DNA from 4 places in the Streptomyces sp. NA02950 genome. Region 2 is predicted to be linked to each of the others. Evidence: riboswitches for the same ligand, from Rfam matches in the RefSeq annotation. Region 2 holds a riboswitch; each other region holds the start of a gene.
What was found. A riboswitch is a leader RNA that binds a small molecule or an ion and turns the genes downstream of it on or off. The one in region 2 is predicted to bind cobalamin.
Positions count from the first base shown of each region.

Region 1: another riboswitch for cobalamin. It lies ahead of cobN (cobaltochelatase subunit CobN); the one in region 2 lies ahead of metE (5-methyltetrahydropteroyltriglutamate--homocysteine S-methyltransferase).
Region 3: another riboswitch for cobalamin. It lies ahead of HUT19_RS28690 (prenyltransferase/squalene oxidase repeat-containing protein); the one in region 2 lies ahead of metE (5-methyltetrahydropteroyltriglutamate--homocysteine S-methyltransferase).
Region 4: another riboswitch for cobalamin. It lies ahead of HUT19_RS31155 (cobalamin biosynthesis protein); the one in region 2 lies ahead of metE (5-methyltetrahydropteroyltriglutamate--homocysteine S-methyltransferase).

Region 1 covers NZ_CP054916.1:1,049,831-1,057,406, reverse strand. Annotated here, with positions in the region: gene cobG (precorrin-3B synthase) at 1-1,328, opposite strand, end outside; cobalamin riboswitch at 1,387-1,537, shown strand; gene cobN (cobaltochelatase subunit CobN) at 1,569-5,195, shown strand; gene HUT19_RS04180 (hypothetical protein) at 5,341-5,583, opposite strand; gene HUT19_RS04175 (cation diffusion facilitator family transporter) at 5,862-6,866, shown strand; gene HUT19_RS04170 (lipase maturation factor family protein) at 6,940-7,576, opposite strand, start outside.
Region 2 covers NZ_CP054916.1:8,670,466-8,678,041, reverse strand. Annotated here, with positions in the region: gene HUT19_RS37235 (S1 family peptidase) at 1-1,173, opposite strand, end outside; gene HUT19_RS37230 (GNAT family N-acetyltransferase) at 1,278-1,787, opposite strand; cobalamin riboswitch at 1,957-2,143, shown strand; gene metE (5-methyltetrahydropteroyltriglutamate--homocysteine S-methyltransferase) at 2,303-4,627, shown strand; gene HUT19_RS37220 (histidine phosphatase family protein) at 4,637-5,206, opposite strand; gene HUT19_RS37215 (CbtB-domain containing protein) at 5,468-5,692, shown strand; gene HUT19_RS37210 (CbtA family protein) at 5,741-6,523, shown strand; gene HUT19_RS37205 (Rieske 2Fe-2S domain-containing protein) at 6,755-7,576, shown strand, end outside.
Region 3 covers NZ_CP054916.1:6,530,051-6,537,626, reverse strand. Annotated here, with positions in the region: gene HUT19_RS28715 (LuxR C-terminal-related transcriptional regulator) at 1-509, shown strand, start outside; gene HUT19_RS28710 (ferredoxin) at 566-799, opposite strand; gene HUT19_RS28705 (aldehyde dehydrogenase) at 799-2,265, opposite strand; gene HUT19_RS28700 (glycosyltransferase) at 2,488-3,219, opposite strand; gene HUT19_RS28695 (MBL fold metallo-hydrolase) at 3,530-4,588, shown strand; cobalamin riboswitch at 4,665-4,796, shown strand; gene HUT19_RS28690 (prenyltransferase/squalene oxidase repeat-containing protein) at 4,966-6,228, shown strand; gene HUT19_RS28685 (SCO2322 family protein) at 6,438-7,109, shown strand; partial or broken gene HUT19_RS28680 (energy-coupling factor transporter transmembrane component T) at 7,106-7,576, shown strand, end outside.
Region 4 covers NZ_CP054916.1:7,084,499-7,092,074, reverse strand. Annotated here, with positions in the region: gene HUT19_RS31180 (hypothetical protein) at 1-131, opposite strand, end outside; gene HUT19_RS31175 (alpha/beta hydrolase) at 241-1,368, opposite strand; gene HUT19_RS31170 (class II aldolase/adducin family protein) at 1,488-2,174, opposite strand; gene HUT19_RS31165 (inorganic phosphate transporter) at 3,169-4,506, shown strand; gene HUT19_RS31160 (hypothetical protein) at 4,520-4,792, shown strand; cobalamin riboswitch at 4,997-5,149, shown strand; gene HUT19_RS31155 (cobalamin biosynthesis protein) at 5,306-6,319, shown strand; gene HUT19_RS31150 (cobyric acid synthase) at 6,316-7,576, shown strand, end outside.

The DNA.
Region 1 (7,576 bases), 7.6 Mb from region 2:
AAGTACACCGGCAGCGGAACGGTACGGGGCCCGCCGCTCACCGGACGCGCCACCGTCCGCCCGGCGTCGGCGCGCACGTCGGCCAGCGACTTCGCGCAGCCGGGCAGCCCGGTGCATGCGCCGACCCCCAGCCACGGTGAGTCCGGGTCGGTCACCAGCCCGGCTTCGGCGAGTTCGGCCGCCGCGGCCCGGCCGCCCTCCGGGGTGAACCCCGGGAGCACCACGCCGCGCCAGGGTGTCACACGCAGCTCATCCGACCCGCCCCGGGAGGCGAGCGCGGCGAGCAGCCGCCACTGCGCGGCGCTCATCCGGCCGAGCGGTACGGCCACGGACACCGCGTGGCGTCCGTCCGGCCCGGCCACCGGCCCCGGTGCGGGGGGCCCGACCGGGCCCGGCGCGGGTGGGCCGTGTCCCGTGTCCGGTCCGACGCCGGTTACCGTGTCCGGTCCGGCGACGACGCCCGTGGCCGGTCCGAGTGCGATGCCCGTGGCCGGTCCGAGTGCGATGCCCGCGTCGGCGAGTCGCGCCGCCAATCCCTCGGCCGTCACGGCGTGTTGCCGTGGGAGCTCCGGCACCCGCCAGGCCCGGATGCCGCTTTCCTCCGCTCGCGTCAGGAATTCCAGGGCCGCCAGCGCGGCGGCGCGCGGCGCGTCCCCGGCCACCGCGACCCGCACCACGGGGCCGGTCCCACCCGCGGGGCCTGCGGGTCCCATCCGCAGCACGGCCCCGCCGTCCGGTGTTGCGATCAATGTCACATCCGCGCCCAGTGCGGCCACATCGCCCCGGCCGTCGTCCAGCGCGAACAGAAACCGCCCCGACAATCCCGACAATCCCGTCGGTTCCGTCGACTCGCCGGGCCCTGCCGCACACAGCAGCGCGTCCAACTCCCGTGCCCACCCGGGCACATCGGCGTACCCGGTGCCGTCCAGGCCGCTCAGCGGTGACGCCACGATGTTGCGCACCCGGTCATGTGCGTCCGACGGCAGCAGTCCGGCCGTCCGCAGCCGCTCCGCCAGCGGCGCGCCGCACTCCGCGGCCAGGCCCCGCAGCTGGAGATTCCCCCGTGAGGTGAGGTCCATCCGGCCGTCGCCCAGCTCCTCCGCCACCCCCGCCAGCACGTCGGCCTGACGTCCCGTCAACAGGCCGCCGGGCAGCCGGACACGGGCCAGTGCGCCATCGTGCGCCGGGTGAAGCCGCAGTGCGCCGGGGCATGCGTCATCGCGCCCACCGCGGTCCGCGGAGACCGCGCGGTCCCCGGCGGAGCGGGCCCGGACACCGGCGGCGGGCGTTTGATCCCCAGGTGGGACGGTTGTCGGGGGGAGGGGCATGGCCGCGAGCATACCGACGATTCCCCGGCCCTCTCCGTCCCGTGGCAGGTCAGCAACGCTTACTATGCTCTGCGGCGGGTCGTCCCGGCCCGCCGGACGCAACTGACGGCGTCAGGGGAGGAAGCCGGTGCGATTCCGGCGCGGTCCCGCCACTGTGAGCACGGCAGCAGCCGCGCGAGCCAGGAACTCCCGCCGTCTTCAACCCGCCCGGGGCGCGGACCCCGAGGAAGGCGCTGAGCCATGATTCTGCTGCTGTCGACGTCCGACACCGACCTGCTCAGTGCCCGTGCCGCCACGGGCCCGGTGCCGTACCGCCTGGCCAACCCGGCCCGGCTCGCCCTCGACGACCTTCCCGGCCTTCTCGAGGGCGTCGAGCTCGTCGTCGTACGGCTGCTCGGCGGCGTCCGCGCCTGGCAGGAGGGGCTCGACACCCTGCTCGCGGGCGACCGCCCCGTCGTTGTCCTCACCGGTGAACAGGCCCCCGACGCCCAGCTCATGGAGGCGTCCACGGTCCCGGTCGGCATCGCCGCCGAGGCCCACGCCTACCTCGCCCACGGCGGCCCCGGCAACCTGGCCCAGCTGGCCCGATTCCTCTCCGACACCGTGCTGCTCACCGGCCATGGCTTCGAACCGCCCGCACCCGCGCCCACCTGGGGCCCGCTGGAGCGCACCGCGCGCACGGCCACCGGCCCCACCATCGCGGTGCTCTACTACCGCGCGCACCACATGAGCGGCAACACGGCCTTCGTCGAAGCCCTGTGCCAGGCCGTGGAGGATGCCGGGGGCCGCCCGCTCCCGCTGTTCGTCGCCTCGCTGCGCGCCCCCGAGACCGAGCTGATCGAGGCCCTCGGCGCGGCCGACGCGGTCGTCACCACCGTGCTCGCGGCCGGCGGCACCCGGCCCGCCGACGCCTCCGCCGGCGGCGACGACGAGGCGTGGGACGCGGGCGCGCTCGCCGGGCTCGACGTCCCCGTGCTCCAGGCGCTGTGCCTGACCGGTTCGCGCACCGCCTGGGAGGAGAACGACGAGGGGCTCTCACCGCTGGACGCCGCGACCCAGGTCGCCGTCCCCGAGTTCGACGGCCGCCTGATCACCGTCCCGTTCTCCTTCAAGGAGGTCGACGAGGACGGCCTGCCGGTCTACGCCGCCGACCCCGAGCGCGCCGCGCGTGTCGCCGGAATCGCGGTACGACACGCCCGGCTGCGCCACATACCCGCGGCCGACAAGCGCCTTGCGCTGGTGCTCTCCGCCTACCCGACCAAGCACTCCCGGATCGGCAACGCCGTCGGCCTCGACACCCCCGCCAGCGCCGTCGCCCTGCTGCGGCGGCTGCGGGCCGAGGGGTACGACCTCGGCCCCGAGGAAGGGCCGGACGCCGTCCCGGGCCTGATCTCCGGTGACGGCGACGAACTGATCCGCGCCCTCATCGACGCGGGCGGCCACGACCAGGAGTGGCTGACCGAGGAGCAGCTCGCCGCCAATCCGGTCCGCGTCCCCGCCGCCGACTACCGCCGCTGGTACGCCACCCTGCCCAAGGAGCTGCGCGACGCGGTCGAGGAGCACTGGGGCCCGCCGCCCGGCGAGATGTTCGTCGACACCAGCCGCAACCCGGACGGCGACATCGTCCTGGCCGCGCTGCGTCACGGCAACCTCCTGATCGTCATCCAGCCGCCGCGCGGCTTCGGCGAGAACCCCATCGCCATCTACCACGACCCCGATCTGCCGCCCTCCCACCACTACCTGGCCGCCTATCGGTGGATGGCCACCCCGCGGGCCGACGGCGGCTTCGGCGCCGACGCCATGGTGCACCTGGGCAAGCACGGCAACCTGGAGTGGCTGCCGGGGAAGAACGCGGGCCTGTCCGCCGCCTGCGGCCCCGACGCCGCACTCGGCGATCTGCCGCTGATCTACCCGTTCCTGGTGAACGACCCGGGCGAGGGCACCCAGGCCAAGCGCCGGGTCCACGCGACCCTGGTCGACCATCTGGTGCCGCCGATGGCCCGCGCCGACTCCTACGGCGACATCGCGCGCCTGGAGCAGCTGCTCGACGAGTACGCCGCCATCTCCTCGATGGACCCGGCCAAGCTGCCCGCCATCCGCGCCCAGATCTGGACCCTGATCCAGGCCGCCAAGCTGGACCACGACCTCGGGCTCGAGGACCGCCCCGACGACGACGGCTTCGACGACTTCCTGCTCCATGTCGACGGCTGGCTGTGCGAGGTCAAGGACGCCCAGATCCGCGACGGCCTGCATGTCCTCGGCTCCGCCCCGACCGGCCCCGAGCGCGTCAACCTGGTGCTGGCCATCCTGCGCGCCCGCCAGATCTGGGGCGGCACCACGGCGCTCCCCGGGCTGCGCGAGGCGCTCGGCCTGGACGAGGCAGCCGCCACCCGCACCGGTGCGGACGAGGCCGAGGAGCGCGCCCGGGCGCTGGTCCAGGCGATGGAGGACGCGGACTGGGCCCCGGACGCGGTCGAGAAGGCTGTCCTCGGACTGCCCGACGAGCAGCGCGCCGCGGTCACCCCGATCCTCGACTTCGCCGCCCGCGAGGTGGTGCCCAGGCTGGCCGCCACCACCGACGAGATCGACCACGCCGTGCACGCGCTCGGCGGCGGCTTCGTCCCGGCGGGCCCGTCCGGCTCCCCGCTGCGCGGCCTGGTCAATGTGCTGCCGACCGGCCGCAACTTCTACTCCGTCGACCCCAAGGCCGTGCCCAGCCGACTGGCCTGGGAGACCGGCCAGGCGCTCGCCGACTCGCTCCTGGAGCGCTACCGCGCCGACAACGACGGCCAGTGGCCGACCTCCGTCGGGCTGTCGCTGTGGGGCACGAGCGCGATGCGCACCTCCGGCGACGACGTGGCCGAGGCGCTGGCGCTGCTGGGCATCCGCCCGGTGTGGGACGACGCCTCGCGGCGGGTGACCGGGCTCGAGCCCGTCGCGATCGAGCAGCTGGGCCGTCCGCGGATCGATGTCACCCTGCGCATCAGCGGCTTCTTCCGGGACGCCTTCCCGCATGTGGTCGGGCTGCTGGACGACGCCGTCCGGCTCGCCGCCTCCCTCGACGAGGCCGACGAGGACAACTACGTACGGGCACACACCCGGGCCGACCTCGCGACCCACGGCGACGAGCGCCGCGCCACCACCCGTATCTTCGGCTCCCGCCCCGGCACCTACGGGGCCGGGCTGCTCCAGCTGATCGACAGCCGTGACTGGCGCACCGACGCCGACCTCGCCGAGGTGTACACGGTGTGGGGCGGCTACGCCTACGGGCGCGGGCTGGAAGGGCGTCCGGCCCGCGAGGAGATGGAGAGCGCCTACCGCCGGATCGCGGTCGCGGCGAAGAACACCGACACCCGCGAGCACGACATCGCCGACTCCGACGACTACTTCCAGTACCACGGCGGCATGGTGGCCACCGTGCGCGCGCTCAAGGGCAGCGCGCCCGCCGCGTACATCGGCGACTCCACCCGTCCCGAGACGGTCCGTACCCGCACCCTCCACGAGGAGACGTCCCGGGTCTTCCGCGCCCGGGTGGTCAACCCCCGCTGGATCGAAGCGATGCGCCGGCACGGCTACAAGGGTGCGTTCGAACTGGCCGCGACCGTCGACTACCTCTTCGGCTACGACGCCACCACCGGGGTGGTCGCCGACTGGATGTACGACAAGCTGGCGCAGAGCTATCTGCTCGACCCGGAGAACCGCGCCTTCCTGGAGGAGGCCAACCCCTGGGCGCTGCACGGCATGGCCGAGCGGCTGCTCGAGGCCGAGAGCCGCGGCCTGTGGGCGGAGCCCGACCCGGAGGTGCTGGAGCGGGTGCGCGAGCTCTACCTCGAGACCGAGGGCGGTCTCGAGGGCGGCGACGACTGAGCCGTGCGCGGGGCGGCCGAGCCGTGTCCGCGGAGGACCGCGGGGGTGCCCGGCGGGACCGCGTCAGGCACGGCGGGGGCCGGTTCACGGGGACCGGCCCCCGCCGTGCGGCGGATGCGGCCCGGGGCGGTGCGCCCGGGGTGGCTCAGTTGCCCGACGGCCGGGCGGCCGCACGGACCCGGTCCGGCCAGGGCGGGCAGTTGACCAACTCGGCCCACTCGCGGTCGTAGCGCCCGGGGATCGCCCGGCCCGCGGACGCCCACCGCTCGACCAGCGCCGCATAGATCGGTACGGATGTCGACTGGTGAACGGTCTGATGAACCGTTCCTCCGCCTTCGGTGCTACGGTCCAGCGCTCTGCTCGGCTGCGGCAGAGAACGGCGTCGCATCGTCGTCGTCATGTTCGGCCAACGCGTCACGTCCCGTCGAGTCACCTTCCCCGGGCCGAGCTCACCCGCACCGGCGTGGCTTCGTACATGTCAGCGAGTCCCGGGCCCCGGGCCGACACCGGGCCCGGACCGACATTGAAAAGCGTTGCCGCATTCAAAAGGGAGAATATGGATGAGCCTTAAACTCTTTTGATAACCGTCTCCATTGCAGCCTTTGGTGAATTCCCTTCCGTGCTGTTTCAATTGCGCTGTCCCGAAGGCGATCCGAGGAGGAGCGGGTGGGCGCTCATACGCATGGGCACGGCGAGGGCCACGAGGGGCACGCACACGGGGTGGCGGAGAACGCCGACCGTCGCTGGCTGTCCCTCGCTCTGGCGCTGATCACCTCATTCATGCTGGTGGAGGTGGTGGTCGGGGTGATCGCACGCTCGGTGGCACTGCTCTCCGACGCCGCCCACATGCTCACCGACGCCGCCTCGATCGTGCTCGCGCTCATCGCGATCCGCCTCTCCGCCCGGCCCGCGCGCGGCGGTTACACCTATGGGCTCAAGCGGTCGGAAATCCTTTCCGCGCAGGCCAATGGTCTTTCTCTGCTGCTGCTCGGTCTGCTGCTCGGATATGAGGCGGTGGAACGGCTTGTCGACCCGCCCGAGGTGACCGGCCGACTCACCCTGATCACCGCACTGGTCGGGGTCGTGGTGAACATCGGGGCGGCCTGGTGCATGTCACAGGCGAATCGCTCCTCCCTCAACGTGGAGGGTGCCTTCCAGCATGTGCTGAACGATCTCTACGCCTTCATCGCCACCGCCGTCTCCGGACTCGTCGTGGTGACGACCGGTTTCGCCCGCGCCGACGCGATCGCCGCCCTCGTGGTGGTCGCCCTGATGCTCAAGGCCGGGGTGGGACTGGTACGGGCCTCCGGCCGGGTGCTCCTGGAGGCGGCGCCCGCCGGGGTCGAGCCGGACGAGGTGGGCAACCGGCTGGTGTCCCGCACCGAGGTGGTCGAGGTGCACGACCTGCATGTCTGGCAGATCACCTCGGGGGAGGTCTCGCTCTCCGCCCATGTGCTGGTCGCGCCGCGCGGCGACTGCCACGCGGTGCGGCAGGGCCTCGAAGAGGTGCTGGACCGGGAGTACGGCATCACCCACACCACCCTCCAGGTCGACCACGTCGACGAGCACACCTCCCCGCCCCGGACGGACGGTGGCCACTACGACACGGCGGCCCCGCGGATGGAGCACTGCCTCACCGCCCACGGCCCGGTGCACCGGGCCGCGCCGTAGGACCACCGCCGGTACGAACCGGCGGACCGGACCCGGCCCGTGCCTTGCCGGTGGTCGGCGGTCCGGCCGGTGGTCAGCGGTCCCGCCGGTGGGTGCGGTCGGCCGGGTCCACGTTCTCCAGCCGGACCGGCGGCAGGAACTCGGTCAGCAGGGTGCGGTGCCACCAGTCCCCACTGGCGCGCCGCTCCTGCCGGGTGGTGAAGCGGTACACATACAGCCGGGCGCGCACATGGGAGGGCGGGGCGTCGGGGAACGGGCAGAACCGCAGCAGCTTCAGCGTCGCCCGGTCGTTCACCAGCAGTTTGGCCACCAGCGGGGAGAACCACGAGCCGGCGTAGGCCGGTGAGATCCCGGCGAACCACATCATCCAGTCCAGCCGCAGGTGGTACGGGGCGTACTGGCGCGGCATCCGCCGCACATCGCCCGGCTTGCCCCGGAACTCGTACTCCTGCCACACCGTGGCCGGGGTGATCACCGGCTCGTCGGTGCCCTCGATCACCACTTCCTGCCGGCTGCGGTTGACACTGCCGAAGGCCCCGTAGGTGTTGACCAGGTGGAGCGAGTTGAAGGAGTAGTTCATCAGCTGACGGCCGGAGAGCAGATTGCGGGCGGGCCAGTAGCTGAGCACCACCACCAGCGCGGTGGCGGCCAGTACCACCCCCTGGTACCAGGCCGGGGGAGCGGCCGGGGCGGGTGGCTCGGGCAGCGGC
Region 2 (7,576 bases):
GTCCTCGGTCCCGGTGTTGCCGGGGGCGGCCGGGCTGCCGACGGGGGCGCCGTTCGCCGTAGCGCCGCCGGACTTGGTGCCCGGGATGGTCACGCCGAGAGCGGTGAGCGCCTTGGTGACGGGCTGGAAAAACGTCACTCCACCCTGGTCGCAGTCGCCGCTGCCGCCGGAGGTGACCCCGAGTGCCACGCCCCGGGCGAGCAGCGGCCCCCCGCTGTCGCCGGGTTCGGCGCACACGGTGGTGCGGATGAGGCCGCTGACGGTGCCCTCGGGGTAGTTGACGGTGGCGTTCAGCCCGGTCACCTTGCCGGAGCGGAGTCCGGAGGTGCTGCCGCTGCGGAACACCTCCTGGCCCACGACGGGATCGGCGACCCCGGTGATGCGCACCGTCCGGCCGCCGCCGACGTCGACCACACCGCTCTGGTCCAGGGCGCGGTTGTCGTAGCGGACCAGGGAGAAGTCATTGCCGGGGAAGCTGCTCTGGACGGTGGTGCCGATGCTGGTCCTCCCCGTGCTGTCGGTGAACCAGTTGGTGCCGTTGGGGCCGCAGTGTCCGGCCGTCAGGATGTAGCCGTTCTGTCCGTCGGTGACGTTGAACCCGGCCGAACAGCGGCTGCCGCTGGCGAAGATCGGCGCGGCGCCGCTGGTTCTGAGGGTGAAGGCGCCCGTGGTGCGCTCCATGCGCACCTCTCCGCCCGCCCGCGCGGCGACGCCCTTCATCCGTGACCAGCGGTCGGTGGAGACGGTGCTGTCGCCGAGCACCACCACCTTGTTGGAGGTGGGGTCCACCATCCACGCGGTCCCGGCCACCCGGGGCGCGGCGCGCAGCGTCCGTGCCGCGGAGTCCAGCTGCTTCATGCTGTACCGCACCTGCTTGGGCTTCGCCCCGGCCCGGGTGACCTCGGCGGCGGCCTTCGCGTCGGTCACCGCGACGACCGTGCGCCCGTCGGGGCCGAGCCAGCTCCCGGCCGTACGGGAGGCGCCGAGCGTGGTCTCCAGCCGGCCGCCGAGTCCCGCGTTCCGGTCCCCCAGGACCCTCGGCGCATCGCCTCCCGCCGCCCCCTGGACCGATCCGCTCGACACGGACTGCGAGACCATCAGACCGCCGGCCACCAATGCCCCGACGGCCGCGAACCGTACGCCACGGCGCACGCGTCGCCGCGTGTGCTTCACCACCCTGCCTCCTTCACGTCGATCCGGCCCCGGGCCCCGGACGGCGAGGACCCTCCCCCTATACGGGCCGGACCGGCGTGGCGCTCACCGCGAGCGCGGGATGCTCACTTCGTGAGCGTGATCGGCCGGCGGAAGCAGACCCGGTGCTGCCCCGGACCGTCGTAGTCGCCCTGCACGGGCAGGCCGTCGACCTCGCGGTCGCCCGGCTCCAGGGCGAAGCCCATGGCGCGGTGGAAGGCGATGGAGCCGGTGTTCCGCGGGGAGGTGATGGCACGGACCTCGCCGCGGCCCGCCGCGGCGGCGCGCCGGAAGAACTCGGTGTACAGACCGCGGGCCACGCCCCGGCCGCGCAACGCCGGGTCCACGCCCACGAAGTGGATGTACGCCTCGTCCTCATTGTCGGCGGAGTAGAAGCCGACCAGGAAGGCGGCGACGGTACCGTCCGCGTTCTCCCGGACCAGGCTGGTGCCGGAGAAGAACTGAAGGAACAGCTTGGGCAGCAACAGGGACAGTTCACGGGCCTGTTCGGGGCTGCGCGAGTCGCCCCACCACGTCTGGATGCGCTCCACGATGGCGCGGTGGTCGGAGACATGGGCCCGGCGTACCTGGGACATGCGGTTCAGCTCCCTCTACTGACATCCGTCTTCTGACATCGCTCTTCCGACATCGCTTTTCCGACATCGGTGGCGACGGCTTGCCGGGAACATTGTGCTGGAGCGAACTCCTTCGCCGGCGGCCCCGTTTCCCCCGGCCGCGCCGAGCGCCTAGGCTGGGTGGTGCAGCTGGTTCGCCCTGTCCGCCAGGCAGGCGCGTCGTAAGAGGGAACCCGGTGGGAATCCGGGACTGCCCCGCAGCGGTGAGCGGGAACGACCGCCGTCATACGCACTGGGCCCGGCCGGGTCTGGGAAGCGACGGCCAGTAGGTGGCTCGGAATCGGCCGAGGCGCGCCCGTGAGTCCGAAGACCTGCCACTGCCCGTGCGCGGACGGCCGCGCGCGGATGTCTCGGTGACCTCGAGGGCGGGTCGGCGGCGCGTGCGGGCACCTTCGGTGTCACGCCGTCCTCGCCTTCCCCTCGCACCCTCGGCCCGGTCCCGGGACCCATGACGAGTGCTCGCGAAGGAGAGTTCCGTGACAACCGAGTCCGCGGCCACGGCCGCCACGGCGACCGTGTACGGCTATCCCCGCCAGGGGGCGAACCGGGAACTGAAGAAGGCGGTCGAGGGGTACTGGAAGGGGCGGGTCACCGCCGGGGAGCTCCGCCGGACCGCCGCCGAGCTGCGCCGCGCCAACTGGCGGCAGCTCGCCGACGACGGGGTGCACGAGGTGCCCACCGGTGACTTCTCGCTGTACGACCATGTGCTGGACACCAGCGTGATGGTGGGCGCCGTGCCGGACCGGCACCGCGCCGCCGTCGATGCCGACCCGCTGGACGGCTACTTCGCCATGGCACGCGGCACCAGTGAGGTGGCGCCCCTGGAGATGACCAAGTGGTTCGACACCAACTACCACTATCTGGTGCCGGAGCTGGGGCCGGACACCGTCTTCCGCGCCGACTCCGCCCGGCAGGCGGCCGAGTTGCGGGAGGCCCTCGCGCTCGGCCACACCGCGCGCCCGGTGCTGGTCGGCCCGGTCAGCTATCTGCTGCTGGCCAAGCCCGCGCCAGGGGTAGACCCCTCGTTCGCACCGCTCACCCTGCTGGACCGGCTGATCCCGGTGTACGCGGAGGTGCTGGCCGACCTGCGGGCGGCCGGTGCCACCTGGGTCCAGCTGGACGAACCCGCGCTGGTCCAGGACCGCACCCCGGCCGAGCTCAATGCCGCCGCCCGCGCCTACCGTGAGCTGGGCGCCCTGACCGACCGGCCCCGGCTGCTGGTCGCCTCGTACTTCGGCCGGCTCGGCGAGGCCCTGCCGGTGCTCGCCAAGGCACCGGTCGAGGGGTTGGCGCTGGACTTCACCGGACCGGCCGCCGCCCAGGTCGACGATCTCGCCGCGGTGGGCGGGCTGCCCGGCAAGCGGCTGGTCGCCGGGGTGGTGGACGGCCGCAATGTGTGGATCAACGATCTGGCCGCCTCGCTGTCCACCCTGGGTACGCTGCTGGGCCTCGCCGACCGGGTGGATGTGTCCGCGTCCTGCTCGCTGCTGCACGTTCCGCTGGACGCCAGGGCCGAGCGCGAGGTGGATCCGCAGATCGCGCGCTGGCTTGCGTTCGCCCGTCAGAAGACCGCCGAGATCGCCACTCTGGCCCGGGGGCTGGCCGAGGGTACGCACACCATCGCCGCACAGCTCGCCGCCAACCGCGCCGATCTGACCTCCCGGGCCGGGTCCGCGCTGACCCGCGACCCCGCCGTACGGTCCCGCACCGCCGCCGTCACCGCGGCCGACGCGCGCCGCTCGCTGCCGTACGCCGAACGGGCCGCCGCCCAGCGCGCCCGGCTGCGGCTGCCCCTGCTGCCGACCACGACCATCGGCTCCTTCCCGCAGACGGACGAACTGCGCACCGCCCGCGCCGGGCTGCGGGCCGGGCGGCTGGACACCGCCGGGTACGAGGAGCGGGTCGGGGCCGAGATCCGGGAGGTGGTCGCCTTCCAGGAGAAGGCGGGGATCGACGTCCTGGTGCACGGCGAGCCCGAGCGCAACGACATGGTGCAGTACTTCGCCGAAAGGCTCTCGGGCTATCTGGCCACCCGGTCGGGCTGGGTCCAGTCGTACGGCACCCGCTATGTCCGCCCGCCGATCCTGGCCGGGGACATCTCCCGCCCCGACCCGATGACGGTCCGCTGGACCGCGTACGCCCAGTCGCTCACCGACCGCCCGGTCAAGGGGATGCTCACCGGCCCGGTCACCATGCTGGCCTGGTCCTTCGTCCGCGACGACCAGCCGCGCGCGGAGACCGTCCGGCAGGTGGCGCTCGCCCTGCGCGACGAGGTGGCCGATCTGGAGGCGGCCGGGACCCCGGTCATCCAGGTCGACGAGCCCGCGCTGCGCGAGACCCTGCCGCTGCGTGCCGCCGACCGCCCCGGCTATCTGGCCTGGGCGACGGAGGCGTTCCGGCTCACCACCTCCGGTGTGCGCCCGGACACCCAGATCCACACCCATATGTGCTACGCCGAGTTCGGCGACATCCTCCAGGCCATCGACGACCTCGACGCCGATGTGATCAGCCTGGAGGCGGCGCGCTCGCATATGCAGGTGGCCGGGGAGCTGGCCGGGGCCGGGTATCCGCGCGAGGTCGGCCCCGGGGTCTACGACATCCACTCCCCGCGGGTGCCGGGGGCCGACGAGGCGGCCGCCCTGCTGCGCAGGGGGCTCGAGGCCATTCCGGCCGAGCGGCTGTGGGTCAACCCGGACTGCGGGCTGAAGACGCGCGGCTGGCCGGAGGTCAGGGCCTCGCTGGAGAACCTGGTGGCCGCCGCCCGGGAGGTGCGGGCCGCGCTGCCCGGCGGCACCGGCTGAGGTCTCCGCTCACTCCGCCGCCGTCAGCGGCCGCCCGCAGCGCAGGTTCCAGCGCCCCGAGCGGCCGCTGAGCTCGGTGGCGGTCAGCGGGGCGGCGTCGAGCCGCCAGAAGGTCCGGGCGGGGACGCCGAGGGCGTGCACCAGCGCCGCCCGGACCACCGCGGGGTCCGCGACGGCGAGTACCCTCTCCTCGCTCCCGGCCCGGCCCTCCAGCCAGGCACCGACCCGTTCCAGCAGTTCCAGCAGTGATTCGCCGCCGTGCGGGGCCGCCGCCGGATCGGCCAGCCAGGCGGCCACCTCCTCCGGTGCCCGGCGGCCGACCTCGTCCAGCGAGCGGCCCCGCCAGCGGCCCACGTCCAGATCGCGCAGCCCCTCCGTCACCTCGGCGTCCAGGCCCAGCGCCCGTGCGGTGCCGCGGCAGCGTTCGGAGGGGGCGGTGAGGCCGGTGTCATGGTGCGGCAGGGCACCCGCGGCGGCCTCCGCACGGCGGGCGGCGGCCGGGTCGGGAGGGGCGTCGTCAAACCTCACCTGCCGCAATGCGGCGTTGACCGCGGGCGTCACCAGCGTGATACGCACCACCTTGTCCCCCTCGTCTGCACCATTCGCCCACGTAGGGGCGCACATTCTGCTATCCACGCCGTAGCGGTGAACAGCTGTCGCGCGCTACCGTCTCATGACAACGACGGCGCGACGGAAGTCCGGTGAGAGCCCGGCACGGTCGCGCCACTGTGTGTCCGTCGGAGGACCCCGCACCCGGGGGCCGCCGCCGGACGAGTCAGACCCGGCGCCGTCGTTTCGAGTGCCCACGACCGGGACGCGTGTTCCCCAGGAGGTTCGACCATGGCTCAGTCCACCATTCCCGCACCCAGCGCACAGCCGGTGCCGGAGATCACTCCCATCTCGCTCAAGGCCATCGCCCCCTGGGCCGTCTTCTTCGGCGTCCTCATGCTGATCCTGCTGTACTTCGTCGGCGCGGAGCAGGGTGCGACCGCGCTGGTCTCCGGCGAGGATGTGCACGAGTGGGTGCACGACGGGCGCCACCTGCTCGGTTTCCCCTGCCACTGACCCGGCCCCACCCTCCTCACGTCCCAGCTCAGGGGAATCGGAACCGTCATGAACTCCATATCCGTCCGGGCGTTGCTCGTCCGGGGCATGCTCGCGGGCCTCGCCGCCGGAGTGCTGGCCCTCGTCGTGGCCTATCTGCTGGGCGAACCGCGTATCGACTCGGCGATCTCGTTCGAGGAATCGCACAGCCATGAGCACGGCGGCGTCGAACTCGTCAGCCGTACCATGCAGTCGACCGCCGGGCTCGCCACCGGTGTACTGATCTACGGTGTCGCCTTCGGCGGCATCGCGGCCCTGGCCGTCTGTGTGGCCCTCGGCCGCATCGGCCGGTTCGGGCCGCGCGCCACCGCCGCGCTGGTCTCGCTCGGCGCGCTGGTGGCGGTGTACCTGGTGCCGTTCTTCAAGTACCCGGCGAATCCGCCGTCCGTCGGCGACCCGTCCACCCTCGATCAGCGCACCACGCTGTACTTCCTGATGGTGGTGCTGGGCGTACTGCTGTCGGTGGCCGCGGTCATCCTCGGCAAGCGGCTGGCACCGCGGCTGGGCAACTGGAACGCCGCCGTGGCCGCTTCGGTGGCCTTCGTGGCGGCGGTCGGGCTGGCCTACGCGTTCCTCCCGTCGTTCAACGAGGTGCCCGAGCACTTCCCGGCAACCCTGCTGTGGCAGTTCCGGCTGGCGGCCCTCACCATCCAGTGCACCCTGTGGATCTCCTTCGGGCTGATCTTCGGCCAGCTCGCCGAGCGTCAGCTCACCCCGCGTCCGACGGCCGGTACGGCTGCCCGGACGGCGGAGGCGACCGGCGCGAACAGCACCGCCACCGCCGCCCGCTGACCTCGCGGCCGACTCCCGGGCCGCCGTCGCATCCGGATCCCACCGGAAGCGGCGGCGGCCCGTCGCCTTTCCGGCACCCGGTGACGGGCCCGCCGGGGCGCTCCGTCGCCCGGCGGTGACCCGGGTGGCGGACCAGCGCCACCCGCGGAGCGCAACCACGGGTGCAGATCACACAAAAACCCTACACGGTTGACATATCCGATGTTGCCTAGCTGGCTGGGGTGCTGTGGTATGCGCGTGACCGGACTGGGGCATGCTGGACTGTTCATCGAGACCGCCGCGGGATCGGTGCTCTGCGACCCGTGGGTCAACCCCGCCTTCTTCGGCTCCTGGTTCCCGTTCCCGGACAACACCGACCTGGACTGGACCCATTACGGGCGGTCGGCCGACTATCTGTACGTCTCCCATCTGCACCGGGACCATTTCGACGCGGAGAATCTGCGCCAGACCGTCCGCAAGGACATCACGGTGCTGCTTCCGGCCTTCGCCACCGATGAACTGGAGCGTGAACTGCGGGGGCTCGGATTCACCCGGTTCCTGCGCACCCGGAGCGGCGTTCCGGTGGAGTGCGACGGTCTGCGCATCATGATCACCGCGCTGACCGGCCCCGGCGACGGGCCGATCGGCGACTCCGCGCTCTCACTCGACGACGGGCGGACCGTCCTGCTCAACCAGAACGACGCGCATCCGCTGGACATCGCGGCGATCCGGGAGTTCGGCGAGGTGGACGCGTACTTCGTGCAGTTCTCCGGGGCGATCTGGTACCCGATGGTGTACCAGCTCCCGCTGTCCGCGAAGAAGGAGTTCGCCGCACGCAAGCGGAAGGGGCAGTTCGATCGGGCGCTGCGCTACATCGACGCGGTGCGGGCGGAGCATGTGTTCCCCAACGCGGGTCCGCCCTGCTTCCTCGACGAGGCGCTGTTCGAGCACAACGGCACCGGCCGGGACGGGGAGAGCATCTTCGTCGACCAGGTGGAGTTCCTGCGTGAACTGGCCAAGGCACGGCCAAATGTGCAGGCCCATCTGCTGCTGCCGGGTACGGTCGCGGAGCCG
Region 3 (7,576 bases), 2.1 Mb from region 2:
GTAGCAGAGCGCGCTCCTTACAACCCCATGTGTGCGTCATGGACACCGACTGCACCGGCTACGACGGGCCCGGCCGCAGAGGGGAGCTGAAGAAGATCGTGAGCGCCGCCTCCGGCGACCACGGTGCGTGCGAACTCCTGGTCCTGGCCACCGCGGGGCGTCCCGGCCCGCTGCGCCGCGCCCATGAGGCGCAGGCCCTCGGCTACATCGACAAGGACGCCCCGCCGCAGCGGCTGCTGGACGGCATCCGGCAGGTGGCCAACAAGCAGCGGTTCGTCGACGACTCGCTCGGCTACGGCTTTCTCCAGGCGGCCGAGATCCCGCTGACCCAGCGTGAACTGGGGGTGCTCTCGCTCGCCGCCGGCGGCGCCTCGATCGCCGAGATCGCCCGGACCCTCCATCTGTCCAACGGGACGATCCGCAACTACCTGGCCGCGATCACCCGGAAGACCGGGGCGCGCAATCGCGTGGACGCCATCCGCATCTCGCACGCCGAGGGCTGGGTCTGACCCCGCGGCCCCCGGGCCGGATCCCTCCCGGATCCGGCCCGCCGGTCCTCGGTCGCCTACTCGTCCGGCGGAAAGACCTGTTCGCCACCGTCGCGCAGCCGGATGGCGATGGCCTCGACCGGGCAGCCCTCGGCCGCCGCGAGCACCGCCTCGGACGCGTCGGCCTCCGCCGCCACCGGATGCGCCTGCCGGGCGGTGTCCAGCCGGAATCCGCCGGGCGCGGTGCTCGCGCACAGACCGGAGCCGACACAGACGCCGCGGTCCACCTCGATCTGCCAGCGGTCGCCCATCAGACCGGCTCCCCGTCCCACCCCTGGGGCAGGTGGATCATCTTGTGCTCCAGATACGCGGCGTATCCCTCGGGCCCGAACTCCCGCCCCAGACCGGAGTCCTTGTAGCCGCCGAAGGGGCCCAGCATGTCCAGACCGAAGGTGTTGACGGAGTAGGTGCCGGTGCGGATCCGCCGCGCGAACGCCACCCCGCGCGCGGTGTCCGCCGTCCACACACTGCCCGACAGGCCGTAGTCGGAGTCGTCGGCGATCCGGGCCGCCTCCTCCTCGTCCCCGTACGGCAGCAGACAGATCACCGGGCCGAAGATCTCCTCGCGGGCGATCCGCATGGTGTTGGTGACATCGCCGAAGAGCGTGGGTTCCACGTACCAGCCGGTGTCCCGCCCGGCCGGACGTCCGCCGCCGGTCAGCACCTTGGCGCCCTCGCGCTGTCCTCGCGCGATGTAGTCCAGCGACCGCTGCCGCTGCCGCCGGGTGACCAGCGGGCCGACCTGGGTGGCGGGGTCCAGGGGATCACCGACGACCAGGGCGGAGGCAGCGGCGGTGAGGCGTTCGGCGATCTCGTCGTAGCGGCCGCGCGGGGCGAGGATCCGGGTCTGGGCCACACACGCCTGACCGTTGTTCATCCAGGCGTTGGGGACGATCCCGGCGACCGCCGCGTCCAGATCGGCGTCCGGCAGGATGACGGCCGCCGACTTGCCGCCCAACTCCAGTGTCACCCGGGTCAGATGGCGTGAGGCGACCTCCATCACCCGCTTGCCCGCCGCCACCGATCCGGTGAACGACACCTTGTCCACGCCCGGATGCCCGACCAGGTACTCACTGACCTCCCGGTCCGCCGGAAGGATGGACACCACCCCCTCGGGCACCCCCGCCCCGGTCAGGATCTCCGCCAGCACATAGGAGTCCAGCGGGGTTTCCGGCGAGGGCTTGAGGACCACCGTGCACCCCGCCAGCAGCGCCGGGGCCAGTTTGGCCGCCGCCACGAACTGCGGGACGTTCCACGGCACCACGGCCGCGACCACCCCGACCGGCTCACGCCGCACCAGCAGCGGTCCGAGACAGCCGTCCCGCCGCTCCTCGTGGACGGCGCCGCGCGCGACGGTGAGCGCGGCGTCCCACACCATCATCGCGCCGAGCGCCTGGGCCGGCACGCTCCAGGAGTACGGGGAGCCGTTCTGGGCGCTGATGATCCGGGCCAGCTCCTCGTGGCGCATCGCGATGGCGTCCTTGATCCGGGTCACCACGGCGATCCGCTCGTCCGGGCTCATCCGGGGCCACGGCCCCTCGTCGAAGGCCGTGCGCGCCGCCGCCACCGCCCGGTCCACATCCGCCCGCGCCGCGTGCGGCACCCGCCCGATGACCCGCTCGGTGTGCGGCGAGACGACCTCGATGGTCTCCGTGCCCGCCGGATCGACCTGCACCCCGCCGATGAAGAGCTGTCCGTACTCGATGAGGTCGCCCATCGCTGATGCCTCCCGCCCAGGAACACCCTCGCGCACGAATACCTGACGCAGCATCAGAACTGATACCAGCTCTCGACACACGAGGCCAGCCTCGTGACGGAACGGGCGCCGGCCAGCGCCTGGGGCGCTGCTGGAGCTCTCCTCATGGCGCCTGGACCGTCCCCGGGCCGCCGCGCGTTTCGCCAGCCGGCGCGGCGACACGGCTCCGCCGGCTCAGAGATCTCACGACCATGCCCAGCCGGCCTCCCGCATTGCACGGGCCCGCCGTATGCCCGCTTCCGTTCGCGTGGTCGCCTCCGCCGGGTCCCAGTAACGATCCGCCGCGGTGGTCTGGTCGGGGTGTTTCCGGTAAAGGATGCTCGGTTCCGCGATGAACTCGCCGGGGGCTACCACTTCCGCGGCGAGCAGCAGGGCCACCCCTTCGGCTCCGGTCAGTGCGGGCCAGCCTCCGAGCGCAAGAACAAGAGGACGGCGCGCGGCGAAGGTTGTCGTCTGCACGGACAGACGACGTTCCACCACCTCGTCGAAGAACCTGCCGGGCTGGACCGGGCCGCCCGGAGGGTCGTTCGGCCCCGGTGAGGTGTGACCGTCTTCATGGAGGTCAAGGCACGCGGAAACACACCACGGAACTCGCTCCAATGCCTCGATGTCACGCTCGAGGGCTCCCGGCAACAATACGTCGTCGGCGTCCAGCGTCCGGATCAACTCTCCTGTCGCACGTGCGAGAGCGTGTGTCCGCGCCACCGCCACCCGCCCTCGCAGTCCGGATTCGACCGAAATCCTGGGATCCTCGGGAAGGATGCCGGCGGTGATTCCGGGGTGACCGTCCTCCTGGACGCACCATTGCCATTCCCAGCCGCCCGGAAGCTTCTGCTCGCGCAGGGATTCGTAAGTCTCGTCAATGTAATGATGGCCGCCGTTGTATACAGAGGTGATGACGCTGATCGTGGGCATGGGGCACTTCCTCTCCAAAAGGCCGGCGACGCGACCGTAAGAGATCACGATAACCAGCAATCACCAAAGAGGAGTCGGCGCAAGAAATCTGAAATGCCATCACTTTCTTTTCGGGAGGCGTGACCGATGCCGACGCGGCCGGAGAGACCGAGCCGCACGCGATGTCCGGGCGGGCCGGTGACGCGGCCGATCAATGACGGCCACTCGATGGCCGGTCGGCGCTGATCCGCCGCGGAGCGTCACACGAGAAATCTGACGGCTATTCAGTTCCGGTTTATAGTGGGCAATAGCCGATGACAGGGGGACGCGGATGACGGCGCGGACGACCGGAGCGGTGCGGGTGACCGACCACGGCGGCGGGGTCTGGAGCATCCCGGTGCCCATCCCCGACAACCCCCTCGGCCACACCCTGGTCCACCTCCTGGACACCGACCGCGGCCCGGTCCTCATCGACACCGGCTGGGACGACCCGACCGCCTGGGACACCCTCACCGCCGGGCTGGAGGCGTGCGGCACCTCCGTCACCGGCCTCCACGGCGTCCTCATCACCCACCACCACCCCGACCACCACGGGCTCTCCGCCCGGGTGCGGGAGGCGTCCGGCGCATGGATCGCCATGCACCCCGCCGACGCCACGCTCGTCCGCCGCACCCGCGACGCCGAGCCCGCCCGCCGGCTCGACTACCTCGCCGGAAAGCTGGCCGCGGCCGGAGCCCCCGAGGACCATCTGGCACCGCTGCACACCGCCCGCGCCGCCGGCCGCACCGGCACCTTCCCCGGGCAGCGGGCCGCCCTCCCCGACCGCGAGATCGCCCCCGGCGCCCTCCTCGGCCTGCCCGGCCGCCGGCTGCGCGCCGTCTGGACCCCGGGCCACACCCCCGGCCATGTCTGTCTGCACCTGGAGGAGCGGCACCCCGCGAACGCGCCCGGCCACGGCCGCCTCTTCTCCGGCGACCATCTGCTGCCCGGGATCAGCCCGCACATCGGCCTCTACGAGGACCCCGAGGACACCACCGTCACCGACCCCCTCGGGGACTACCTCGCCTCCCTCGAACGCGTCGCCGCCCTCGGCCCGGCCGAGGTGCTCCCCGCCCACCAGCACCCCTTCACCGACGCCCCGGCCCGGGTGCGCGCCCTCCGCCACCACCACGAGCAGCGCCTCACCGGCCTCCTCGCCCTGCTCACCACCCCGCTCACCCCCTGGCGGCTCGCCGAGGCCATGGAGTGGAACCGCCCCTGGGCCGAAATCCCCTACGCCTCCCGCAACATCGCCGTCTCGGAGGCCGAGGCCCATCTGCGCCATCTGGTCACCCGGGGCCGGGCCGAACCCGTCCCCGGCACCGACCCGGTCACCTACCGGGCCGTCTGAGCCCGCCGTTCCCGGAGCGCCCGATTCCGGACAGCCCGGAGAATCGGGGGCCGACCGGGCGGTTAAGGTATGCGGGAAAACTTCATCCGCGTCCGCTCGGGGGAAGCCGGTGGGAATCCGGCGCTGACCCGCAACCGTGACCGTGCGGCGCCGCCCCGTGCGCGCGCCGTGCCCAGCCGGAGTACCTGGCGGACGCACCGCAGGCTCCCGCCGCCGGACCACCGGCGGCGGCACCGTCGAGGTATGCGGAGCTGAGCCCGGTGCCGACGCGTCGCGGAGTCTCCGCGCGTGGCGGGTCCGCCGTGCGCGGCCACGCGTACGCCCGCCGTCCCCCACGTCGCCCGTCGCAGCGACTCTGACCGAGAGGCACCACAGCCATGATCGTACGCCGCAGCGTCGCGGCTCTGGCCGTCTCCGCCGCCCTGTGCGCGGCCGTCGCCCCCGCGGCCTCCGCCGATGGCAAGCCCGCCCCGAAGGCGTCCGGCTCCGCGCTGCCCAAGGGGCTCTACGGCGCCGAGGACCCCAAGTTCGACGGGGTGTGGCGGCAGTCGCTGGCGCTGCTCGCTCAGGACGCGGTGGACGTCACCCCGGCGAAGTCGGCGGTCGACTGGCTGGCCGGGCAGCAGTGCGAGGACGGCGGCTTCGCCGCGTACCGGGCCGACCCCGCCAAGGCGTGCGACCCGAAGAAGGGCGAGTTCAGCGACGCCACCGCCGCCGCCGTCCAGGCGCTGGCCGCGGTGGGCGGGCGCGCGAAGGCCGTCGAGAAGGGCATCGGCTGGCTGAAGCGGAACCAGAACGGGGACGGCGGCTGGGGCATGAACCCCGGCGGCCCCAGCGACGCCAACTCCACCTCGGCCGCCATCGGCGCCTTCGCCGCCACGAGTGTGGACCCGGCCGAGGTCACCTCCGCCGAGAGCGGCAAGACCCCGTACGACGCGCTGCTCGGCCTCCAGTTGGGGTGCGACGCCAAGGCGGACGAGCGCGGGGCGTTCGCATACCAGAAGGACAAGGGCGAACCGGCCGCCAACGACCTGGCCACCGCGAGCGCCGCGCTGGCCGTACGGGGCAGCGGCTTCGTCCCGGACACCGAGGGCAGGGCGAACAACGGCAAGCCCAAGCCGCCGGCCTGCGGGAGCGGCGCCGAGGACCGCACCCCGGAGCAGGCCGCCGAGGGCGCCGCCGCGTACCTCTCGACGACCATGGCCGGACACGGCGGCCACCTGCTGTCCGCCATGCCCGGCGCCAAGAACCAGCCCGACGTCGGCGGCACCGCGGACGCGATCGTGGCGCTCTCCGCGGGCGGCCACCGCGCGGCCGCGGCCAAGCCGCTGGCCTGGCTCCGGAGCAAGGACGGCGGCGCGGCGGCCTGGGCCAAGGGCAACCCGGGCGCGCTGGCCAAGCTGGTGCTCGCGGCCCACGCCGCCGGGGCCGACCCGCGCGACTTCGGCGGCACCGACCTCGTTCAGCGGCTCAACGCCACCGGCCCGAAGCCGCAGGCCGCGTCGGGCCCGGAGGCGTCCGCCAAGAGCAAGGACGAGAAGGACGACAGCAACAGCGTCTGGTGGATCGTGGGCATCTGCGCGGTGGCCGGTATGGGCATCGGCTTCCTGCTCAGCGGCCGGAAGAAGCAGCGGGTCTGATGCGGACAGCGCCCTGCGCCGCCCCGCCCTTCCGCGCCCGGTGGGCCGCCCGGCCCCTCCGGCGGCCCGCCGCATGGGCCGAGGCTCCCCGCGACGCGGGGCCGTCAGCCGCGCGGGACGAGGCGGGCGCCCTCCCGTGCGCCGAGCGCGAAGTGGCCCGCCCCGCCGGGCGCGGGCCGTGGCGGACCGGAAAGGTACGGCGGGCGGGGGTGTCGCGCCTGGCCTCCGCCGTGGTGGCCGTCCTGGCCGGGCTGCTGGTGCCGGTGGTCGGGGCGGCTCCGGCGCAGGCCGGGTCGGGTTATCGCTACTGGTCGTTCTGGGAGCGCGAGGCCGACGCCACGAACTGGACGTACGCCACCCAGGGGCCCTCGGTGGCACGGCCCGGCGACGGCGACACGATCGGCTTCCGGTTCGCCGTCAGCGAGGACTCCCGGAACGCCGTCCAGCCGCGCGGCACCGCCGACTTCAACAGCATCTGCGCCGACACCCCGGCCAAGGACGGCAGCAAGCGGATCGCGGTGATCATCGACTTCGGCACGGCCGAGGACGCGCCCGGCGGTGACACCCCGCCCAAGAAGGCCCGTACCCACTGCGCCCGGATCGATGAGCGGGCCACCGCCGGGGAGGTGCTGGCCGCCGTCGCGAAGCCGCTGCGCTACAACTCCGCCGCGCTGCTGTGCGCCATCGCCGGATACCCGTCCTCGGGCTGCGGCGAGAAGACCGGCTCAAGCGGTGCGGGCGCCAAGGCCGGGGCCGACAAGGGCGGCACGAGCGGGGACGGTGGCGACGGCGGTCCGTCGGCCGGACTGATCGGTGGGATCGCGGCCGTCGTCGTCCTCGGGGCCGCGGGCGTCCGGCAGGCGCGACGCCGCCGCACATGAGCACCACGCCCCCGCGCACCACCCGCGGTCCGGGCGCCGGTTCCGGCCGGGCCCGGGACCGCGACCCCGGGCTTGCCGCCCGCCTGACCGCCCGCCTGCGCCCGCCCGCCGCCACCCGCGGCGGCGCGCTGCACGCGGGCGCCTGGTGGCTGTGGGCCCTGGGGCTGGCCACGGCCGCGTCCCGCACCACCAATCCGCTGCTGCTCGGACTGGTGATCGCGGTCGCGGGCCATGTGGTCGCGGCGCGCCGCACCGACGCGCCCTGGGCCCGCTCGTACACCGCCTTCCTGAAGCTGGGGCTGGTGGTGCTGACGATCCGGTTGTTCTTCGCGGTGTTCCTGGGCTCGCCGATCCCCGGCACCCGGGTGGTGTTCACCCTTCCCGAAGTCCCGCTCCCCGACTGGGCGCGGGGGGTGCGGATCGGAGGCCGGGTCACCGCCGAGGGGCTGGTGTTCGCTGCGACGGAC
Region 4 (7,576 bases), 1.6 Mb from region 2:
GGCGGCGGGGTGCCCTCGGGCGGACGGGGCGCCGGACGGGAGCCGCGGTGCGACGCGGTCCGGCGGTCGGTGGCCATCGGACGCTGGCGGACGAGTCGGAGCCGGGAGTCGCGCGGAGTACGGGACGTCACGGGAGCAGTTTCGCCGTTGACGGCCCGAAAGCCCAATCGGCACCCGTCCGGCGGTCGCCTCCGGCGCGGGGAACGCGCTCTCCGTGCGCCGCGCGAGCGGGGCCGAGCGCTACAGGAGAGGGGTCAGAAAGCGCCGTAGCGCCTCTTCGTAGCCCGGTGGATCGGCGTTCCACATGGCGCCGTGCGGGGCGCCCGCCACGGGGTGAAGGGCGACCAGATCGGATCGGTGTTCGGCCAGTTCGCGGGAGACGGACCAGGGGGCCAGGGCGTCGTCGGGTCCGTGCACGAGGAGCACCGGGACGGTGAGCCGCTCGGGGTCGGCCGCCTCCGCGAGTCTGCTGCCGTGCAGTCCGGTGCGGCCCTCGGCCGCGCGTATGACGAGCGGCATCAGCGCGGCTGGGGTGCCGCGGGCGGTGGCGAGGGCGCGCAGGGTGGCCTGCCAGTCCAGTACCGGGGAGTCCAGGACGACGCCGCTGACGCGGTGGCGCAGGGCGGAGTTGGCGGCGGCGTGCAGGGCCATCGCACCGCCGGTGGACCAGCCGTGCAGCACGACGCTGTGCGCCCCGTACCGCACCGCGTAGCGGATGGCCGCGTCCAGGTCGCGCCATTCGGTGTCGCCGAGGTGGCCTATGCCGTCTTCCGGTGGCGGCGCCCCCGGGTCGCCGCGGTAAGCGAGGTCGAGCACCGGGACCCGCAGCTTCCGCAGGAACGGCATGACGACCATGGGGTGTTCACGGGTGGCGCCCAGGCCGTGGACGGTGATCACCCAGGTGGCGCGTTCGGCGGGGACGAACCAGGCGGGCAGCGGGCCGAGTTCACCGGGTATGTCCACATCGGCGTGTTCGATGCCGAGCGTGTCCCGCGGATTGCCGATGTGCACCTGCGGGGTGAGCCGCACCCGGTCACCGGGGTCGAGGGTGCCGTGGGTCACCCGCTCCAGGCGGCGCACCACGCAGTCGGCGGGGCTCGGCGCGTCCTCCAGCACCGGGCCGATGACGGCGTGGCAGGCCGGGCCCGCCAGTCCGTAGGTGCCGGGGCGCAGCGAGGTGAGGGAGCGAGTCAGGGTGATCCGGCCGGGCTCGGTCGCGTGCACGGTGAGCGGGGGCTCGTTCGGCAGCGGACGGTCGGGAGCGGGCCGGAGCGCAGCGTCGGTGGCGCACCGTCCGGCCGCCACCGCGGCCACGCCGACGCTGAGCAGGGTGCTGGCGGCCGCGACCGCCGCTGTCCGCAGACGCATCCTCCCAGTGTGGGCGGCCGGGCGCCCGCTGGCCAGCGGGCGTACCCGGCGGGGTGATCCGGCGGCTGATCCCGGCGGCTGATCCCGGCGGGGGCGTCAGCGGTCAGCGGGTCAGCGGGTCAGCGGGGCTGGCCGTAGCCGCGCAGCTTGTCGGCGGCGCGCTCCAGTTCGTCCGGCGGGATCAGCGTGGGGGTGCGGCCGGGTACGGCCGAGGCGGCCAGCCAGAGCCGGCACATCCACTCCAGCTGCGCGGTGCGGTCGTACGCCTGGTCCAGGGTGGCGCCGTAGACGACGGTGCCGTGGTTGCGCAGCAGACAGCCGGAGCGGTCGCGCAGCGCCTCGAGCATGCGCTCGGCCAACTCCTCGGTGCCGTAGAGGGCGTAGTCGGCGACGCGGACGGGCCCGCCGAGCGCCGCGGTCATGTAGTGGATCGCCGGGAGCTCGTCGACGAGGGTGGAGACCGCCGTGGCGTGGACGGCGTGGGTGTGGACGATGGCCCGGGCGTCCGTGGCGCGGTAGACGGCCAGGTGCATGGGCAGCTCGCTGGTGGGCTCGAGCGTGCCGAGGACCTGCTCGCCGTCGAGGTCGACGGCGACGGCGTCCCGCGGGCCGAGCCGGTCGTAGGGGACCCCGCTGGGGGTGACCAGGACCGTGTCCCCGACCCGGGCCGAGACATTGCCCGACGTCCCGACGACCAGCCCCTCGGCTGTGGTCCTGCGGGCGGCCCTCACCACCTGCCCCCACGTGTGCCGCAGGGACTGGGTCAGCCGCGGCCGCGGCCGCCGCGCGGATGATTCCTGTGCCATACGCCTCACCTCCGCGCCGATCCTCCCAGCCACCCGCCCACCGATACCGCGCCGGGACCCCGATCCGGCGGCGCGACGGCCGCGCGGCGGGGGGTGGACGGCTGACGGGCCGGGGCCGCCGCGGGCGCGGGGCGCGGCTGAACCACTGACGAGACGGAGGCGCCGGGCCCGCAGGCGCGGCTGAACCACTGACGAGACGGAGGCGCCGGGCCCGCAGGCGCGGCTGAACCACTGACGAGACGGAGGCGCCGGGCCCGCAGGCGCGGCTGAACCACTGACGAGACGGAGGCGCCGGGCCCGCAGGCGCGGCTGAACCACTGACGAGACGGAGGCGCGCCGAGGCCGAGGCCGCGGGCGCGGGCGCGGGCGCGGGCGCGGGCGCGGGCGGAAACGGAACTTCGTGGGCGCACAGCCGCGGGTGGGCGACGGCGGGAGAGCCGGAGACACGGGCTCGGGCGGAAACGGATCTCCACGGGCCGCGACCGAAGGTGAACGGCTGACGAGACGGAGGCGCCGGGCCCGCGGGCACGGATGAACGGCTGACGGGCCGGGGCCGCCGAGGCCGCGCGCGGCAGAGCGGCCTTGGGACCGCGCCGGGGCGGGCGACGGCGGAGCCGAGCGGCAGGCGACGGCCCGGCCGCCGGTGGCCGTAGGGCCCCGGCGGCGGACGGGGTCCCGCGCCCTCCCGCCGCCGGGGCCGAGGGCGCGGGCCCGGGTCCGGGTCCGTTTCGGCTCGGCACGATCGGGGGTCGTAGGGCGGTGTTCACCCGGGCGGGGGCGGGGGGCCGGGCGCGGGTGGGGCATGAGGGGCCGGAGGGGCTGGGTGTACGGTGCCCAAACTCCTTGTGGCGAGGGGGAATACGCCAGGTGGCCGGCCGATGCCGCACCCACCCAGCCACGTCATCCCGATGCCCGCCCTAGTTAACCTCTCGTTCACCCAGTTTCCTTACGTTCACCGTGCCACTACCGACCTTCGAACTGATTGACCGGGTGTATGGAACACATCACGCTTCTCATCGGGATCGTGATCATCACGGCCTTGGTGTTCGACTTCACGAACGGCTTCCACGACACAGCCAATGCCATGGCCACCACCATCTCCACGGGCGCACTCGGTCCCCGGGTGGCGGTGGCGATGTCGGCCGTACTCAATCTCGTCGGCGCCTTCCTCTCCGTGGAGGTCGCCAAGACCATCTCCGGAGGGATCCTCGACGAGGATTCCGGTATCCGGCCCGAAGTGATCTTCGCGGGTCTGGTCGGAGCGATCCTCTGGAACCTGGTGACCTGGCTCGCCGGGCTGCCGTCCAGCTCCTCGCACGCCCTCTTCGGCGGTCTGATCGGCGCCACCGTGGCCTCGGTCGGCTTCGAGGGGGTCAACGGGGACGCGATCGTCATGAAGGTCCTCATCCCGGCCGTCGCCGCTCCGCTGGTGGCGGGCATCGCCACACTGGCCGCGACCCGGCTCACCTACCGGCTCGGCCGCGACCGCGCCCCCGAGGACACCGCGAAGGGCTACCGCGCCGGGCAGATCGCCTCGGCCGCCCTGGTCTCCCTCGCCCACGGCACCAACGACGCGCAGAAGACGATGGGTGTGATCACCCTGGCGCTGGTGACCGGCGGTGTGATCGCGCCGGACTCCGACCCGCCGATGTGGGTCATCGTCTCGGCGGGTCTGGCCATCGCGCTCGGCACCTACCTGGGCGGCTGGCGGATCATCCGCACCATGGGGAAGGGCATCACCGACATCCAGCCGCCGCAGGGCTTCGCGGCCCAGACCGGCGCGGCGACCGTCATCCTCGCCTCCTCGCACATCGGCTTCGCGCTCTCCACCACCCAGGTCTGCTCCGGTGCCGTCATGGGCGCGGGCGTGGGCCGCAAGGGCGGTGTGGTGCGCTGGTCGACCGCGGGCCGCATGGTCATCGCCTGGGCGCTGACCCTTCCCGCCGCGGGTCTGATCGCGGCCGGGTCCGCGCTCCTGGCCGACCAGGGCAACTGGGGTGTCACGGCGGTGGCCGTGCTCGCCGTCGCGGGCTGCGCGGTCATCTGGGCGCTGTCCCGCCGCAAGCCGGTGGACGCCGCCAACGTCAACGAGGTCGGCACCACCGAGCCGGTGGGTGTGATCACCGCCGCCCTCCGGTCGGTCGCCCCGCCCCCGGTGGGTTCCGCCGCCGGATCGGACACGGGCATCGTCACCGGCCCCGACACCACGGCCGAGAGCACCACAGACGCCACGGACACCACGGACACCACCGACACCACGACCGAACAGCCGAAGGCCGTCGCCACGGCCGGCTCTGCCGCCTCCGCGGCGTCGAGCGGCACCAGCAGCTAAAGGGAGCAACGCAATGAGCATCGACTGGGCGGCACTCGGCCAGGTCTTCGGCGTCAGCCTCGCGGTGACGGTCGGAGTGGTGGGCGTCTTCACCATGGGCATCGTCGGCACGTCCCGCAAGGGGCTCCAGCCCGAGGGAGTGGCCGCAGCCACCGGCACCACCGCCGCCACCGGCACGGTCACGGCACAGGGCGGCTCGTCCGCACTCGCCCGCTCCGGCGCGTACGCCTGTTTCACGCTGTGCGCCGCGGTGGTGGCGTACGGCATCTATCTGATCGTCGCCTGAGGGCTCCTCGGCGCCTCTCGGCACCCCTGAACACAACGGCCGCCGGGCGGGAGACGCTGACCAGCGTGTCCCGCCCGGCGGCCGTCCGCCGTGCGCGCCGCGCGGGCTCATGTGGGCCTCGGCACACTCGTGCGTCGCAGGTCATGGGCGAGTTGACGGCCCTTCGCGGGGCATGGTGGACTTCCGGAGCCAAACGGCGGCAGCAGAGGAAGCCGGTGCGAATCCGGCGCGGTCCCGCCACTGTCACCGGGGAGCGCTCTCCCATCGCCTGCACGGGGTCACGGCTCGTCCGTACGGCTGGTCCGTACACGGAGCTGGAAGACCGGGAGAACCGCGGATCCGGGAGCCAGGAGACTCTCACCGCCGGTCACGTCGAGCCAGGGCGCGGACCCTGAGTGAGGACATACCGCCATGCCCGGCACCGCCACGCCACCCGTCCCACCGCTCCGCGGCCCCCTCGGCGGAGGTGTCACGCGGGGGCCCCTCGGCCGAGGCACGACGGCGGGCTGAGGGATGCGTGCCGATCACGCCTCGTTCGCGTGCGGCGCCGCTCTCGGCTTCCTCGGTGACCTCGCCACGGGCGACCCCCGGCGCGGCCATCCGGTGGCCGCGTTCGGGCGGGCCGCCCTGGCCGCCGAGCGCGGGCTGTGGCGCGACCACCGCGGCTACGGGGCCCTGCACACCGCACTGTGCGCGGGCGGCGCGGCCGCCGGTGCCGCGCTCCTGACGCGTGCCGTACGCGCCGTGGTCGGGCGCCGCCGCGCCGACATCGCCCTGACCGCCGCCGCCACCTGGGCCGTACTGGGCGGCACGACGCTGGGGCGCGAGGCCCGGGCCATCGGCGGCGCCCTGGCCGCCGGGGACGTCGAAACCGCCCGGGAGCGGCTGCCGCATCTGTGCGGACGCGACCCGCAGGCGCTGGACGCCCAAGCGATCGCCCGCGCGGTGGTGGAGTCGGTCGCGGAGAACACCTCCGACGCCGTCGTGGGCGCCCTGGTGTGGGGGGCCGTGGGCGGGGTGCCGGGGCTCGTCGCCTTCCGGGCCGTCAACACCCTGGACGCCATGGTGGGCCACAAGTCGCCGCGCTACCGGCGGTTCGGCTGGGCCGCGGCCCGGCTGGACGACGTCGCGGGCTGGCCCGGGGCGCGGCTGACGGCCGCCCTGGCGACCGTCGCGGGCCCCGACCCGCGCGGTGCCCTGCGGGCCTGGCGGCGGGACGGACAGCGCCATCCCAGCCCCAACGCGGGCCCGGTGGAGGCGTCGTTCGCGGGCGCGCTCGGGGTGCGGCTGGGCGGCACCCTCACGTACTCCGGCCGGGTCGAGCACCGGCCGGTGCTGGGCGGCGGCGGACGGCCGGTGCGCGGCGGCGACATCGACCGCGCGGTGCGGCTGTCGCGGCGGGTGGGCGCACTGGCCCTGGTGACCTCGGTGACGGCACGGCTGGTGGTGGGCAGGGTTCTGTCCGACAGGGGCGGGTTTCTGACCGGCAGAGGCGGGGCGCCGGGGAAGCGGAGAGGGAGCCGATGAGCGGAACAGGGGGCGGGCTGCTCGTCGCCGGGACGACCTCGGACGCGGGCAAGAGCGTGGTCACGGCGGGCATCTGCCGGTGGCTGACGCGCAAGGGTGTGAGCGTGGCGCCGTTCAAGGCGCAGAACATGTCGCTCAACTCCTTTGTCACCCGGGACGGGGCGGAGATCGGGCGGGCGCAGGCCATGCAGGCGGCGGCAGCGCGCGTGGAGCCGAGCGCGCTGATGAACCCCGTACTACTGAAGCCGGGAAGCGACCGCAGCAGCCAGGTGGTGCTGCTGGGCAGGCCGGTGGGCGAGATGAGCGCCCGCGGGTACCACGCCGAGCGGCGCGAAGGGCTGCTGGAGACGGTCACCGCGTGCCTGGAGGAGCTGCGGCGCACCCATGACGCGGTGATATGCGAGGGCGCGGGCAGCCCCGCCGAGATCAATCTGCGCCGCACCGACATCGTCAACCTGGGGCTGGCGCGGGCCGCCGGGATCCCGGCGGTGGTGGTCGGGGACATCGACCGCGGCGGGGTGTTCGCGTCGTTCTTCGGCACGACGGCACTGCTGTCCAAGGAGGACCAGCGCCATATCGCCGCCTATATGGTCAACAAGTTCCGCGGCGACGTGACCCTGCTGGAGCCCGGTCTGGAGATGCTGCGCGGGCTCACCGGGCGGCCGACGGTCGGGGTGCTGCCCTTCGCGCACGGCCTCGGCATCGACGAGGAGGACGGGCTGCGGGTGTCGCTGCGCGGCGCGGTGCGCGAGAGCGTCGTCGCGCCGCCCCATGGCGACGATGTACTGCGGGTCGCGGTGGCCGCCGTACCGCTGATGTCCAACTTCACCGATGTGGACGCGCTGGCCGCCGAACCCGGCGTGGTGGTGCGCTTCGTGGACCGTCCCGAGGAGCTGGCCGACGCAGACCTGGTGGTGGTGCCGGGCACCCGCGGCACGGTCCGGGCCCTGGAGTGGCTGCGCGAGCGCGGGCTCGGCCGGGCCCTGGTGCGGCGGGCCGCGGAGGGGCGGCCGGTGCTGGGCATCTGCGGCGGCTTCCAGGTGCTGGGCGGACGCATCGAGGACGAGGTCGAGTCGAAGGCCGGGACGGTCGAGGGCCTGGGGCTGCTGCCGGTGCGGGTGCGGTTCGCGGCGGAGAAGACCCTCGCCCGGCCGGTGGGCGAGGCCCTGGGCGAGCGGGTGGAGGGCTACGAGATCCACCACGGGGTCGCCGAACTGCTCGACGGCGGCGACGAACCCTTCCTCGACGGCTGCCGCG